DNA from 3 places in the Kocuria sp. LUK genome. Region 3 is predicted to be linked to each of the others. Evidence: riboswitches for the same ligand, from Rfam matches in the RefSeq annotation. Region 3 holds a riboswitch; each other region holds the start of a gene.
The links. A riboswitch is a leader RNA that binds a small molecule or an ion and turns the genes downstream of it on or off. The one in region 3 is predicted to bind thiamine pyrophosphate.
Positions count from the first base shown of each region.

Region 1: another riboswitch for thiamine pyrophosphate. It lies ahead of thiO (glycine oxidase ThiO); the one in region 3 lies ahead of thiM (hydroxyethylthiazole kinase).
Region 2: another riboswitch for thiamine pyrophosphate. It lies ahead of LQU92_RS12805 (ECF transporter S component); the one in region 3 lies ahead of thiM (hydroxyethylthiazole kinase).

Region 1 is NZ_JAJMZI010000004.1:2,920-6,181, reverse strand. It holds gene LQU92_RS07940 (thiazole synthase) at 1-67, opposite strand, end outside; gene thiS (sulfur carrier protein ThiS) at 132-371, opposite strand; gene thiO (glycine oxidase ThiO) at 368-1,642, opposite strand; TPP riboswitch at 1,636-1,738, opposite strand; gene thiE (thiamine phosphate synthase) at 1,834-2,499, shown strand; gene LQU92_RS07920 (gamma-glutamyl-gamma-aminobutyrate hydrolase family protein) at 2,685-3,262, opposite strand, start outside.
Region 2 is NZ_JAJMZI010000007.1:23,527-26,788, forward strand. It holds gene LQU92_RS12790 (monovalent cation/H+ antiporter complex subunit F) at 1-10, shown strand, start outside; gene mnhG (monovalent cation/H(+) antiporter subunit G) at 16-402, shown strand; gene LQU92_RS12800 (DUF4235 domain-containing protein) at 462-728, shown strand; TPP riboswitch at 906-1,027, shown strand; gene LQU92_RS12805 (ECF transporter S component) at 1,107-1,727, shown strand; gene LQU92_RS12810 (ABC transporter ATP-binding protein) at 1,724-3,262, shown strand, end outside.
Region 3 is NZ_JAJMZI010000001.1:41,833-45,094, forward strand. It holds gene LQU92_RS00200 (ribonuclease E/G) at 1-1,552, shown strand, start outside; TPP riboswitch at 1,790-1,884, shown strand; gene thiM (hydroxyethylthiazole kinase) at 1,875-2,744, shown strand; gene thiE (thiamine phosphate synthase) at 2,741-3,262, shown strand, end outside.

The DNA.
Region 1 (3,262 bases), on a different contig from region 3:
GCTCGGTGCCGGAGGCCACGAGGGCCTGCTCGAGGGTGTGCAGGGAGCTCAGCCCGCCGGTGCCCATGATCAGCCGGGAGGACAGGCGCACGCCGTCGAGGACGAGCGGGTCGGAGGCGGGGTGCACGGGCTCAGCCTCCCTGCACGGCGGTGACGATCTCGACGGACCGGCCCTCGCCCACCGTGGTGGTCGCCCACCGGCTGCGGGGCACGACCGCGGCGTCGAGGGCCACGGCGACCCCGAGGCGCCCGCCGTCCAGCGGGGCGCCGTCGGGCCCGAGGGGGCGGCCGACGGCCTCGGCGACGAGGTCGGCGACGGTCGGCTCGCCCTCGGTCTCGTGCGGGCGGCCGTTGAGGCGGAGGACGGTCATCGGGGGCTCCTGGGAGTCGGGGACGGGGTGGCGAAGCGCTGCGGGTCGGTGGTGGCCAGCAGCTGCGCGTCGGCGGCGGGGTCGGGGCCGGGCTCGCCGGCGAGCAGCTGGGCGGCGAGGCGGGCGGCCAGCGGGGCGAGCAGCACGCCGTGGCGGAAGTAGCCGGTGGAGAGCACGAGCCCGGGCACGGGGGTCCCGTCCGGGTCGCGGACCGGACCGAGGCAGGGGACGTCGTCGGGGGTCCCGGGGCGGGCGCGGGCGAGGACCTCGGTGAGCTCGAGGTCGGCAGTGCCGGGCACCAGCGCCTGGGCGTCGCGCAGCAGCCGGAACACCCCGCCGGCGCTGGCCCCGGCGAGGTCGTCCTCGCGGGAGGTCGCCCCGATCACGAGCGTGCGGTCGGCCCGGGGCACGAGGTAGACGGGCACCCCGTGGACGAGCCCGCGCACGGTGCGCCCGAGCAGCTCGGGGGCCCCGTCGGGCAGGCGGGCGCGCAGGATGTCCCCGTGCACCGGGCGCAGGGGCGGGCGGGCCCCGGCGGGCAGCCCGTCGATCGCGGCGAGGGCGGCGCCCGGGGCCAGGAGCGTCCCGCCGGCGGAGACCATCCCGCCCCGGGACAGGCGCACGCCGGTCACGGCGCCGGAGGGCCCGCGGCGCAGGGCCGTGACCCGGTCGTGGACGATGCGGACGGGCCCGGCCGGGGCGCCCTCGGGCGGGTCCTGGGCGGTGAGGGCGGCGAGCAGGGCCGCGACGAGCCGGCGCGGGTCGACCTGGTGGTCCCCGGGGATCCGGAAGGCGCCGGCGAGCCGGGGGCTCAGCGCGGGCTCGAGGGCGCGGGCCGCGCGCACCGGCAGGGCCTCCACCTCCATGCCGTGGCGCAGCTGCAGCTCCCGCAGGTCGGCCAGGGCCTGCCGGTCGGCGGGATCGGCGGCGCAGACGAGGGTCTCGGTGGCGCGGTGGCCCACGGACGCGCCCGCGGCGGCCTCGAGCCCGGCCACGAACCCCGGGTACGCGGCGGCCGAGGCGCGCATGAGGGGGACGAGCGCGTCCTGCTGGTGCCGGACCTCGCTGACGGGGGCGAGCATCCCGGCGGCGGCGCGGCTGGCGCCCGCCCCGGGGTCGGGGTCGACGACGACGACGGAGCACCCCCGGCGCCGCAGCTCCCAGGCGGTGGCCAGGCCGATGACGCCGGCGCCGACCACGGCGACGTCCGCGCGCAGGTGCTCGGCCCCGGCCGGGTGCGGGAAGGTGGTCGGAGGGTGCACGGTGTCCACCGGCTGTCCTTTCCTACGGCGGCATGACCCGCATCAGGTGTGGCGGTCGGCGCTCAAGCCCTCTCAGCCCCGTCCGGGGCTCCCGCAGAACGCGCTGGAACTCGTCCTCACGGACTACTGTTCAGCGTGTGACCCAGCATACCGAGACCCCCCGATCCGTCACGACCCCCGGTGCGCCCGGCGGCGCGCCGGTGAGCGCGCTGCGCCGCGAGCGGACCGCCCGGCTGGCCGCGGCCCGCCTGTACGTGTGCACCGGCGCGCGCACGGAGCGGGGCGACCTCGAGGAGTTCCTGCACGCGGTCTGCGCCGGCGGGGCGGACGTCGTGCAGCTGCGCGACAAGTCCCTCGAGGTGGACGCCGAGCTCGAGGCCCTGGCGGTGCTGGCGCGGGTCGCGGCCGAGCACGGGACGCTGGTCGCCGTCAACGACCGCGCCGACGTCGCCGCGCTCGTGGGCGCCGACGTCTTCCACGGCGGCCAGCACGACCTCTCCCCCACACAGGCCCGCGCGCTGCTCGGCCCGGACGTGCTGATCGGGCGCTCGACCCACAGCACCGCCCAGGCCCGCGCCGCGCTCGAGGACCCCGAGGTCGACTACTTCTGCACCGGCCCGCTGTGGGAGACCCCCACCAAGCCCGGGCGGGCGGCCACCGGCCTCGGGCTCGTCGAGGAGACCGCCGCGCTGACCGCCGGCCGGACGGGGACCGTGCCGTGGTTCGCGATCGGCGGCATCGACGCCGATCGCCTGCCGGCGGTGCTGGCGGCCGGGGCGCGGCGCGCCGTCGTCGTGCGGGCCGTCACGGAGGCCGCCGACCCGGAGGCGGCCGCCCGCCGGCTGCGGGAGCTGCTGCCGGCCTGACCCCGGCACGCACCCCGGGACGCACCCCGGGACGCACCGCGAAGACGCACTGCGAGGGGCGGCGTCCGGCGGCTCTGCGGGAAGCAGAACCGCCGGACGCCGCCCCTCGCGGGCTGGGTGTCCCTCGGGGGCTGGGTGTCCCTCGCGGGTTGGGTGATCCTCGTGCGGGAGCGGTGCCCGCCGGATCACGCGGCCAGCAGCTGCTCCCCCGCGGCCGGGCGGCGGCCGGCCGCCAGCTGCGCCCCGAAGGCGCCGAACAGCGCCCGCCGGTGCGCGCACGGACCGTGGGCGTCCTCGGGATGCCACTGCAGCCCGAGGACCCAGGTGCGGTGGCGGTGCTCGACGGCCTCGACGGTGCCGTCCCCGGCCACGGCGGCGACCTGCAGCGCGGGGCCCACGACGGCGAGGCCCTGGTGGTGGTCGGAGCGGACGGTGGCCCGCCCGGCACCGAGGAGACCGGCCAGGCGGCTGCCGGGCGCGAGCACGACCTCCTCCTCCCGGGCCTCGGCCCGCTCGGGGTGCCCCTGGTGCCCGGGGCCGAGGCCGGGGACGAGGGTCCCGCCGCACGCGATGTTCAGCAGCTGGGCGCCGCGGCCGACGGCGAGCAGCGGGGCGTCGCGGTCGAGGCACGCGGTGAGCAGCTCCAGGGTGTAGCGGTCGGCGCGCGGGTCGACGCCGTACTGGCCGGGCACGGGCCCCTCGGCCCCGTGGAGGGCGGGGTCGACGTCGCCGCCGCCCAGCACCAGCAGCCCGTCGGCGGCCG
Region 2 (3,262 bases), on a different contig from region 3:
CGGGCGGTGAGCCCCGTGACCGAGACCGTCCTGGACGCGGCGACGGCCGTGTGCCTCGTGGTCGGCGCCCTGATGTCGCTGGCCGCGGCCGTGGGCCTCGTCCGCTTCCCCGACCTGCTGACCCGCATGCACGCCGGCACCAAGCCCCAGGTCTTCGGGCTGCTGCTGATGCTCACCGCGGTCGCCCTGGGCAGCCGCAACGCGTGGATGATCCCGCTGATCGTGCTCGGGTGGGTGTTCCAGCTGCTCACGGTGCCCGTCTCGGCGCACATGGTGGGGCGCTCGACCTACCGCACCAAGCACCTCAACCGCGACACCCTCACCCAGGACGACCTGCAGGAGGTGCTCAACCGCGTCGGCCCCGACGGACAGCACACTGACGGCCCCGGGCGGACGCGCTAGGCTGGGACGGATCCCAGGGGCCCCCGCCCCGGCCCGCGACCCAGAAGGAGCACCCGCCCATGAACACCCAGATCCTGCACCTGCTCGGCACCGGCGCCTCCCTCGGCGGCGTAGCCCTGACGAACAAGGTCCTGGCCGCCGGCTGGAAGAAGGTCACGGGCCAGGAGCCCCCGGCCAAGAACCCGGACCCGGAGGAGGCCTGGACGGGCATCATCATCTGGGCGCTGATGACCGGTCTCGTCGGCACGGTCATCAAGGTCGCCATCAGCCGCAAGGTCCACGAGCTGGAGAACCGGCCGAAGGCCACCAGCGGCTCCGAGGTCTGAGCCCGCGGCAGCGGTGCGCGAGGGCGGGGCTCCGCCCCGGGGAACCGGGGGCGGAGCCCCGCCCTCGCGCACGTCCGGGCGCGGACCCGCCCCGCGCATCCCGTCCGGAGCACCCCCGTCCCGGTCGCGACCGGCCCGGGTACCGGCCGCGGCTCCGGCGCAGTAGACTGGGTGGCACTTGAACGACAGGGGAGCGCACCCCGCCGGCGACGGCGGCACAGCGCTGAGAGTGCGGATCACCGCAGACCCTCGAACCTGCTCCGGTTAGCACCGGCGAAGGGAGTCGAGCACCTCGGGACGGTCGTGCGCGCCACGGCGCGCCGTGCCGTCCTCCCCTCCTGGCACCGATCGGCTCGCTGAGCCCAGGAGGCAACCGCCGTGAACACCACCGTCCACCGTCCCACGGACCGCACCCGCCCCGCGCGCCGGCTCTCGTGGCGGGTCGTCGACATCGTCGTCGCCGCCGTCCTCGCCGCCGTGTGCGCGGTCGTGTTCTGGGCCTGGTCCAACCTGCTCTACCCTTCCGTGGCCGCCGCCGCCACGGCCTACCCGCCCGCGACCGGGCTGATCACCGGCGGGTGGCTCGTGGCCGGCGTGCTCGGCGGGCTCGTGATCCGCAAGCCGGGCGCGGCGCTGTTCGTGGAGCTGCTCGCGGCCGTGCTGCAGGGCCTGCTCGGCACCCACTTCGGCTGGACCGTGATCCTCTCCGGCCTGATCCAGGGCCTGGGCGCGGAGCTCGTCCTCGCCGCGTGGCGCTACCGCCGCTTCGACGTGCTGGTGGCCGTCCTGGCCGGGGCCGTCAGCGGGCTGTTCCTGGGCGTGAGCGAGAACCTGATCTACAACTACGAGTGGGCCCTCTCCCACCAGGTCGTCTACGCCGTCCTCGCCGTGGTGTCCGGGGCCGTGCTCGCGGGGGCGCTGATGTGGGCCGCGGTCCGGGCGCTGGCGCGCACCGGCGTGCTCGACGGCCTCGCCTCCGGCCGGGCCGCGCGCCGGTGACGGCCACCGCGGCCGCGTCCGCCCGCGCCCGGCCCGCCGCCGGCGGCGCCCGGGTCGAGGCCCGGGACTTCGGCTGGCACCACCCCGGGCGGGAGGAGCCCTCCCTGCACGGGATCGACCTCGTCCTCGACCCGGGGGAGCGGGTCCTGCTCCTCGGTCCCTCGGGCGCGGGCAAGTCCACCCTCCTGCACGCCCTCGCGGGCGTGCTCCACGACGACGACGGGCAGGCCCGCCTCGGCGAGCTGCTCGTGGACGGCACGGACCCCGAGCGCGCACGGGGCCGGGCCGGGCTCGTGCAGCAGGACCCCGAGTCCGGGGTCGTGCTCCCGCGCGTGGGCGACGACACCGCGTTCGGCCTCGAGAACCTCGCCGTGCCCCGGGAGCAGATCTGGCCCCGGGTGCGGGAGGCCCTCGACCGGGTGGGGCTGGACCTGCCCCTGGAGCACCCCACCGCGGCCCTGTCCGGCGGGCAGAAGCAGCGGCTCGCGCTCGCCGGCGCCGTCGCCACGGACCCGGGCCTGCTGCTGCTCGACGAGCCGACCGCCAACCTCGACCCCGACGGCGTGCGGCAGGTCCGCGAGGCCGTCCTGGCGTGCCTCGAGCGCAGCGGCGCGACCCTCGTGGTCGTCGAGCACCGCACCGCCGTGTGGGCCGACGCCGTGGACCGCGTCGTCGTCCTGGGCCGCGACGGCGGGATCAGCCACGACGGCCCGCCCGCGGAGGTCTTCGGCGCCGCCGGCGACGAACTGCGCGCGGCCGGCGTGTGGGTGCCCGGCTGGGTGCCGCCCGCCCGCCCGGCCCCGCGGCCGGTGCCCGGGGCGCCGGAGCCCGAGCCGCTGCTCACGGGGGAGGACCTGGCCGTCTCCCGCACCCGCCCGACCCGGCGGCAGCTGCGGGCCCGCCGCCGGGCCGCGCGCACCGGCCGCCCGGTGGACGACGCGGCCGCCGGGCGGGACCTGCCCACGGCCGTCGCCGGGGTGGACGCCGTGCTCCGCCGGGGGCGGGTGCTCGCGCTGACCGGCCCCAACGGCGCGGGCAAGTCCACGACCGCCCTGACCCTCGCGGGACTGCTGCCCCCGGTCCGGGGGCGCGTCGAGGCCGCCCCCGCCCTGGCCCGCGGCGCCGGGCCGGACCCGTTCGCGTGGCCCGGGCGCGAGCTCGTGGCCCGGATCGGGACGGTCTTCCAGGAGCCCGAGCACCAGTTCCTGCGCCCCACCGTGCGCGAGGAGCTCGAGCACGGGCCCCGCCTCGCCGGCGCGGACCCGCAGGAGCGCCGCCGCCTGGCCGACGGGCTGCTGGCGCGGCTGCGGCTAGCCCACGTGGCGGAGGCGAACCCGTTCACCCTCTCCGGCGGGGAGCAGCGCCGGCTGTCGGTGGCCACCGTGCTGGCCACCGCCCCCGACGTGCTCGTGCTCGACGAGCCCACCTTCGGCCAGGACGCCATGACCTGGGCCGAGCTCGTGGAGCTGCTCCTCGAGCTGGTCGAGGCGGGCACGTCCGTGCTCGCGGTGACCCACGACGCCGAATTCGTGCGC
Region 3 (3,262 bases):
GACGATGGTCGTCCAGGGCGAGGAGGCCTGGGACAACATCGAGGCCTACGTGACCTACGTGGCACCGGACCTCCTGGACCGGCTCAAGCGCTGGGACGAGGACGAGGACCTGTTCGTGCACTACCGGGTGGAGGAGCAGATCCAGAAGGCGCTGGACCGCAAGGTCTACCTCCCCTCGGGCGGCTCGCTCGTGATCGACCGCACCGAGGCGATGACCGTCGTCGACGTCAACACGGGCAAGTTCACCGGTTCCGGCGGCAACCTCGAGGAGACCGTCACCAAGAACAACCTCGAGGCCGCCGAGGAGATCGTGCGGCAGCTGCGCCTGCGCGACATCGGCGGGATCATCGTCATCGACTTCATCGACATGGTCCTCGAGACCAACCGCGACCTCGTGCTCCGGCGTCTCGTCGAGTGCCTGGGGCGCGACCGCACCAAGCACCAGGTCGCCGAGGTCACCTCGCTGGGCCTCGTGCAGATGACCCGCAAGCGCATGGGCACGGGCCTGCTCGAGGTCTTCTCGGAGCCGTGCGAGCACTGCGCCGGCCGCGGGGTCGTCGTCCACGACCACCCGCTCGAGGGCCGCGCCGGCGGGTCCGGCTCCGAGTCGCGCGAGCAGCGCCCGAACCGCACCGAGCGCAAGCGCAGCCGCCGCGGCGGCGCCGAGCAGCAGCCGCGGGCCGAGGCCCGCCCGGCCGAGGCGGATCCCGCGGAGAAGGCGAAGGCGGAGGCGGCCCGCACCGCGTTCGCGACCATCGCCGCCGCCACCCACCACGAGGTGCCGGCCGAGGCCGCCGCCGAGCACGCGGCGGCCGGAACGGCTCCCGCGGCGGAGGGGGCCCGGGGCGAGGAGAGCGAGGGCCGCTCGGAGGGATCCGGGCGCTCCCGCAAGAAGCGGCGCGGCAAGCGCAGCCGCAACCGGGGCCAGGGCGGCGAGTCCGCGCAGCGGCCGGAGCCCGGGGACCGTGAGGAGCCCCGCGGCGAGGACCGTGGCGAGGATCGCGGGGCCGCGCCCGAGCAGCAGGACGGCGCCGCGTCGCGCCTGACGATCAAGGGCGAGGTCATCGAGCTCCCGCAGGGCCACGCCGCGGCCGGTGAGCAGCCCGAGCGCCCTGCGGAGGGCGCCCGGCTGACGCTGGACTCCCTGGCCGACGCCTTCGGTGCCCCGGCGGACGCGCAGGCCGAGACCCCGGCGCGCCGTGCCCCCGAGCCGGCCCCGCGGCAGGAGCGTGCCCCGCGGGAGAAGCCGGCCCGCCAGGCGGAGCAGCCCCGCCGGCCGGAGCAGCCGCGGCAGGAGGAGCCGGCCCGCCCTGAGGAGCCCGCACGGCCCCGTCGTCGTTCCCGCCGGGCCAGCGCCCCGGCCGGACGGGCGGGCGAGGCGACGGTCACCGCCGAGGAGGCCGCGGCCGCCGAGGGCGCCCGCCACGTCGCGAAGCTGCCCGCCCGGCCCGCCGGGCAGGAGCGCCCGCAGGGCTCCGGTGCCCCGACCATCGTGGGCGTCGGCGTCAAGGCCGAGGACCTCACCAGCGGCCGCCCCGCCGGCGAGGGCTGAGCCCCGGCATCCCACCCTGCAGCACCCGGAAGGACCCCGGCCCGCGCGGCCGGGGTCCTTCCCCGTCCCGGACCCGGCGCGGCGACCGCGCACGGACCCCGGCCGGGCGGCCGGGGCCGTCCCCGCCCCGACCGCCGCACCGCCGGGCCCCGTGCCGGACCCGCCGCACCGCCGGACCCGCCGCACCGGTCCGGACCTGCCGGGCCCCGTGCCGCACGGGTGGCTAGACTGGCAGGACCACGTGACACGGGGTGCCGCGAGCAGCGGCTGAGATCACACCCGTCGAACCTGATCTAGTCAGTACTAGCGAAGGGATGTCGCAATGCGCGATGCCGTCTCCACCTCCCCGCCGCGGCCCGGGAGCGCCGCGCCCCCGGACCCCGCCCTCGCCGAGGCCGCCGCCGCGGCCCTCGAGCGGCTGCGCACGGCCGCCCCGCTCGTGCAGTGCATCACCAACACGGTGGTCGCCAACGTCACCGCCAACGTCCTGCTCGCCGTGGGCGCGTCCCCGGCGATGACCGACATCCAGGGGGAGGGCGGGGTGTTCGCCGAGCTCGCCGACGGGCTGCTCGTGAACACCGGCACGCCCTCCGCCGAGCAGCGCGGGGCGGCCTACGAGGCCGTCGGCGCCCGCTCCCGCGCGGGCCGGCCCTGGGTGCTGGACCCGGTGGCCGTCGGCGCGCTGCCCGTGCGCACCGCACTCGCCCGCGACCTGCTCGCCTTCCGCCCTGCCGTGGTGCGCGGCAACGCGTCCGAGGTGATCGGCCTCGCCGGCGGCGCCGGCGGCCGCGGCACGGACGCCACCGACGACGTCGACGCGGCGCGCGGGGCCGCCGCCGAGCTGGCCGCACGGGCCGGGTGCGCGGTCGCCGTGTCCGGGCCCGTGGACCTGGTGCGCTCCGCCGGTGGGGCGGTCGTGCGCGTCCCCCACGGGAGCGCGATGCTGACCCGCATCACCGGCGGCGGCTGCGCCCTCGGGGCCCTGACGGCCGCGTTCACCGCCGTGGCGGAGGACCCGGCGGCCGCGGCCGTCGCGGCCACCACCGTCTACACCCTGGCCGCCGAGGACGCCGCGGCCACCGCCGGGGGGCCGGGGTCCTTCGCCGTGAACCTGCTGGACCGGCTGCACGGGATCACCCCGGAGCAGGTCGCCGCCCGGGCCCGGCTCGTGCGCGAGGAGGACGGCCGGTGAGCGCCCGCCTCGATCCCGCCGCCCTCGTCCTGCACCTAGTGACCGACACCGCCCTCAGCGCCCCGCGCCGGGTTCCCGACGTCGTCGCGGCCGCCGTGGCCGGTGGCGCCGGCATGGTCCAGGTCCGGGACAAGCGCGCCACCGCCCGCGAGCTCACGGCCCTGCTCGTGGCCGTGGCCGAGCGCGTGGGCCGTGCGGTGCCCGTGCTCGTCGACGACCGCGCCGACGTCTACCTCGCGGCCCGGGCCGCGGGGGCCCCCGTGGCGGGGGTGCACGTGGGGCAGGCCGACCTGCCCGTCGAGCTCGCCCGCCGCGTCGTGGGCCCGGACGCGGTCCTGGGCCTGAGCGCGGCCTCGGCCGGGGAGCTGGCCGCCGCCTCGGCGCTGCCCCCGGGCACCGTGGACTACCTCGGTGTGGGCGCCGTGCACGCCACGCGCACCAAGCCCGACCACCCCGAGCCGCTCGGGGTCGAGGGCTTCGCCCGCGCCGCCGCCCGCACGGGCCTGCCGTGCCTGGCC